Regions from separate parts of the Microbacterium sp. Root553 genome, predicted to be linked through region 1. Evidence: riboswitches for the same ligand, from Rfam matches in the RefSeq annotation. Region 1 holds a riboswitch; the other holds the start of a gene.
What was found. Region 1 has a riboswitch for thiamine pyrophosphate ahead of thiM (hydroxyethylthiazole kinase). Riboswitches for the same ligand answer to the same signal wherever they lie in the genome.
Positions count from the first base shown of each region.

Region 1 (2,195 bases):
AGCCGCGCACAGCGCCGAGACCACGGCGAGGCCGGCCGCACCCGCGCTCCGCAGCCGCTCGGTGTCGTCGATGCCCACCCCTCCTATCGCCACGCACGGGAGCACGGTCGTCTCGACGAGGGCACGGAAGCCCTCGACGCCGAGGGCCGGCGGATGGTCGGGCTTGGTGGCGGTGGGGCGGATGACGCCGACGCCCAGGTAGTCGATCGTGTCGGGCGGCAGCGCGCGCACAGCCTCGAAGTGCTCCCGACTGTTCGCCGTGAGGCCGATGAGCGCCTCGGCGCCCAGAGCTTCTCTCGCGCGCAGCACCGATGCATCGCCCTGCCCGAGATGGATGCCGTCGACCCGCGCACCCTGCTCCCGCGCGGCGATGGCGGCATCCAGGCGGTCATTCACGACCAGAAGTGCCCGACCGTCTATCACGCGCGAGAGCTCGACGAGCTGCGCCGTGGTCTCGGCATCCGTCGCCGTCTTGTCCCGCAGCTGCACGATCCGCACACCCCCGTCGACGGCGCGGCGGACAGTCTCGACGACACCGCGTTCCCCGCAGAGATCCGGGTCCGTGACCAGGTACAGCGAGAGGTCCGCGATCACAGCGCACGCTCCTCGACCCGTGCCGCGTCAGCGATGTCACGCGGCCCCACCGACGCGAGCGCGTCGAGGAGCTCGACCGCGAAGCTGCCGGGGCCCGAGGCCCGTGCGGCGGCGCGCTCCGCCGCGACCGTGTACACCAGGCTCGCCGACGCGACGGCGGTCAGCGGATCGATCCCGACCGTGCGGGCAGTCCCCAGGAAGGCGGCCATCACGGCGCCCAGTGCGCACCCGCCACCGGTGACCCTGGTGAGCAGCTCGTCGCCGTTCGCGATCCGCACGATGCGCCGCCCGTCGGTGATCAGGTCGACGGGTCCCGAGACGGCGACGACCGAACCGTGACGGGCGGCGAGGGCGAGGGCGGCGTCGGAGGCGGCATCGGTGGTGTCGGTGGCATCGACGCCCCGACCCCCGGCGGTGAGCCCTGCGAGTGCGAGGATCTCGGAGGCGTTCCCGCGGATCGCCGTGGGCCGCGAGACGACGAGGTCGTGTGCGAGCGCCGTGCGCACGGGCAGCGAACCGATCGCGACCGGATCGAGAACCCAGGGTGTGCCCGCGGCGACAGCACCGGCGACGGCTTCGAGACTCGCGGCACGTTGCTCGGGAGTCGGGGTTCCGAGGTTGATCAGCGTCCCGGACGCGACTCCCGCGAAGAGCCCCGCCTCGTCGACGATGTCGACCATCGCGGGTGCCGCCCCGAGAGCCAGCAGCACGTTGGCCGTGAACCCGGTGACGACGGTGTTGGTGATGCAGTGGGTCAGCGGTGGCGACCCACGCAGCGCGGACAGCAGTTGGGCGGCCGAGGCCGCCAGGGTCGATTCGGATTCCGGACGCAGACGATCGCTCACCGCGACATCCCTTCGCTAGTACGAACTAGATCAGGTTCGACGGGTCTGTTCTCAGCCGCGGATGCGGCACCCCGTGTCACTGCTCGAAGTCTAGCGACGCCCGGAGATCACCCTCGTCGCTGCAGCAGCTCGATCTCGTCGACACGGGTGAGTCCGGCGCGCCTGTCGCGATCGGTTCCTCGCTCCTGCTCGTCGGCGACGACGGTCGCGATCGTCTCGGCGAGGGGCCGCAGCACACCGCCCGCGGCGCGGTACCGCGTGTTCGCCCGGGTCATGAAACCGGTCATGTCGGTCGGGAGCCAGAGCGGAAGCGATCGCTCCCCCGCCCAGTACGCGACGCCCTTCTCGATCAGCCGCTCGTCGTCGACCGTCACGATCTCGCCACGGTGGTCCGCAGCGCGGCGGAAGGAGGAGAGGACCTCGGCGAGCGGATGAGGGTCGCCCACGGCGTCGACGATCCCGGTCGCGGATGCCGTCGCGACGAACTCCGCCAGGTCGTCGACATCGATCACCTGCGCGTGGCGTGCCTCGGACCTCGGCACCAGCACGGGTCCGTCCTGCGAGCGGAGGAACGCCGCGGCCCAGTAGCCGAAGCGATCGCTCGGGTCGCCCTCGCCCACGATGAGACCGGGCCGCACGATCAGCGCACGCTCTCCCAGGGCGCGCACGGCGTTCTCGGCCGCGACCTTCTGCGCGCCGTACTCGTCGTCACCGGCTTCCGCCGGCGCGTGCACCGGAGCCGACTCGTCCGCACCG
Region 1 covers NZ_LMFY01000003.1:223,317-225,511, reverse strand. Annotated here, with positions in the region: gene ASD43_RS16760 (bifunctional hydroxymethylpyrimidine kinase/phosphomethylpyrimidine kinase) at 1-594, opposite strand, end outside; gene thiM (hydroxyethylthiazole kinase) at 591-1,439, opposite strand; TPP riboswitch at 1,430-1,523, opposite strand; gene ASD43_RS16750 (NAD-dependent epimerase/dehydratase family protein) at 1,547-2,195, opposite strand, start outside.

Region 2 (2,195 bases), on a different contig from region 1:
GGCCGTGTTGCGGGCGTCGAACCCCGAGGGCGTGACGATCGTGATGCCGTCGAGACCCCGATCGCCCAGCCATTGCGTGGCGGCGGAGGTGAACGCCGACTCCGACCCCCAGATCTCGCGGGAGAGACGATCGATGTAGTTGTTCGCGGATCCGAGCAGTGTGCCCTGCAGCATCTGCAGCTCGGTGAGGGTGCCGCCCACCGGCACGTCCAGAGCGGACTGGTCGGAGCGGCGGTAGTCCCAGTAGGCGAGGTTGTCGGCGCGGGTGAAGGCGAACTCGGGACCCTGCTCGCCGACCGCGAGCGGCATCCTGTCGAGCACCATCAGGCTCGAGACGACCTTCGTGACGCTGGCGATCGCGGCCTGGTCGACGGAGGACGACGCGGTGCCGATCCCGGCGATGCCGGCGGCAGCGCTTCCCTGCCCCGGCCACGTCAACGCCGCCGCGGAGGCGGCGACCGGAGCGATCTCCACGGCCCGCACGGTCGGCGCCACCTCGTGCAGCGGCCACAGCAGGGTGGTGCCGGTGTACGCGGCGACGAGTCCGACGAGGATGCCGGCGGGCACCAGCAACCCGGGACGGGCGATCGCCGGGCGCAGGCTCGCGTCGCTCAGCAGCCCGGTCTCAGAGGTCGGATGCGGCGCGGTGTCCAGGGAGCCCGAGGACGTGTGCTCGGCGACGTCGAGCGGGTCGACCCAGGTGAGGGGAGTGCCGCCGCTGCCGGCATCCGCCCACTGCGGCTCGGCATCGACGGCCGCGGCGTGGAGCGTCTCCGCATCGATGATCTCCGCATCGATGATCTCGGCATCGAGCGCCGCAGGGGCGGCGGTCGCAGCATCGGGTGTCTCGGCGTCGACGGTCTCAGCATCCCCGGTCCGAGCATCCCCGGTCTCGGCATCGGCGGTCGCGACAGCACCGGGGGCATCGGTGCCGGGTGCATCGGCGCCGAGGGCGTCGGACGGGGTGGCCTCGGCGGAGTCGGGAGCGGTCACCTCCTCACGGTACCGAACCCGCACGCAGATCAGCGGCGCGGCAACGGAAGCAGACGGGAGTGTCGGCACTGGGTAAGATCGAGAGCACAACCACGGGAGTCCGGCGAGCCGGGCTGAGAGGGAGCGAATCGCGCTTCGACCGTCGAACCTGATCTGGGTCATGCCAGCGCAGGGAGGAGTCACTGATGAGTACATCCACGTCCGGATCCACCACCGGGTCCGCACCCGCATCGGCGTCCGCCGCCTCGGCCTCTCCGGGCCTCGGCCGCCCGGAGCTGTGGCGGTGGCGGGTCGTCGACATCGTCGTCGCCAGCGTCATCGCCGTCGCCTGCGCGCTGATCTTCCTGCTCTGGAACGTCGGGTACGAGGTGCCGAGCAGCATCCTGAAGCCCCTGCTCCCCGGAGTGCAGGGGCTCCTCGCGGGCCCCTGGCTGATCGCCGGCGTGCTCGGGGCACTGATCATCCGCAAGCCGGGTGCGGCGCTCTACACCGAGCTGGTGGCCGCGGTCATCTCGGCCCTCGTCGGCAATGCCTGGGGTCCGCTCACCATCGTGTCGGGCCTCGTGCAGGGTCTCGGAGCCGAGCTCGTCTTCCTCCTCTTCCTGTACGGGGTCTGGCGCCTCCCGGTCGCGATGCTGGCCGGCGCCGGGGCGGGACTCGCCTGCGGCATCAACGACCGCATCCTCTGGTACGCGGGGGCGGACACGCTCTTCACCACCGTCTACATCGTCTCGACCACCATCTCTGGCGCCGTGATCGCCGGGCTCGGAGCCTGGCTGATCGCCCGGGGTCTCGCGGCCACGGGCGCGCTCGGCCGGTTCGCCGCCGGTCGTGAGGTCACCGCACGGGTGTGAGCGCACCCACGACACCCGCCACCCTCGAAGCCCGTGGCTGGGGGTGGCGGTACGCCACGCGACTGCGGTGGGCCGTGCGCGCCGTCGACCTGCGTATCGAACCGGGGGAGCGGGTGCTGCTGCTCGGCTCCTCCGGTGCGGGCAAGTCCACCCTGCTCCAGGGCTTCGGCGGTGTGCTCGGCGGGGCCGACGAGGGCGAGACGCACGGCGCGCTGCTCGTCGACGGTCGTCCGGCGGCCGCAGAACGCGGCCGGGTGGGCATGGTGCTGCAGGACCCCGACTCGCAGACGATCCTCGCGCGGGTCGGTGACGACGTGGCTTTCGGGTGCGAGAACCTCGGCGTTCCCC
Region 2 covers NZ_LMFY01000001.1:1,446,926-1,449,120, forward strand. Annotated here, with positions in the region: gene ASD43_RS06720 (D-alanyl-D-alanine carboxypeptidase family protein) at 1-993, opposite strand, end outside; TPP riboswitch at 1,076-1,185, shown strand; gene ASD43_RS06725 (ECF transporter S component) at 1,179-1,847, shown strand; gene ASD43_RS06730 (ABC transporter ATP-binding protein) at 1,844-2,195, shown strand, end outside.
Region 2: linked by a shared signal. The riboswitch ahead of ASD43_RS06725 (ECF transporter S component) and the one ahead of thiM (hydroxyethylthiazole kinase) in region 1 are both predicted to bind thiamine pyrophosphate.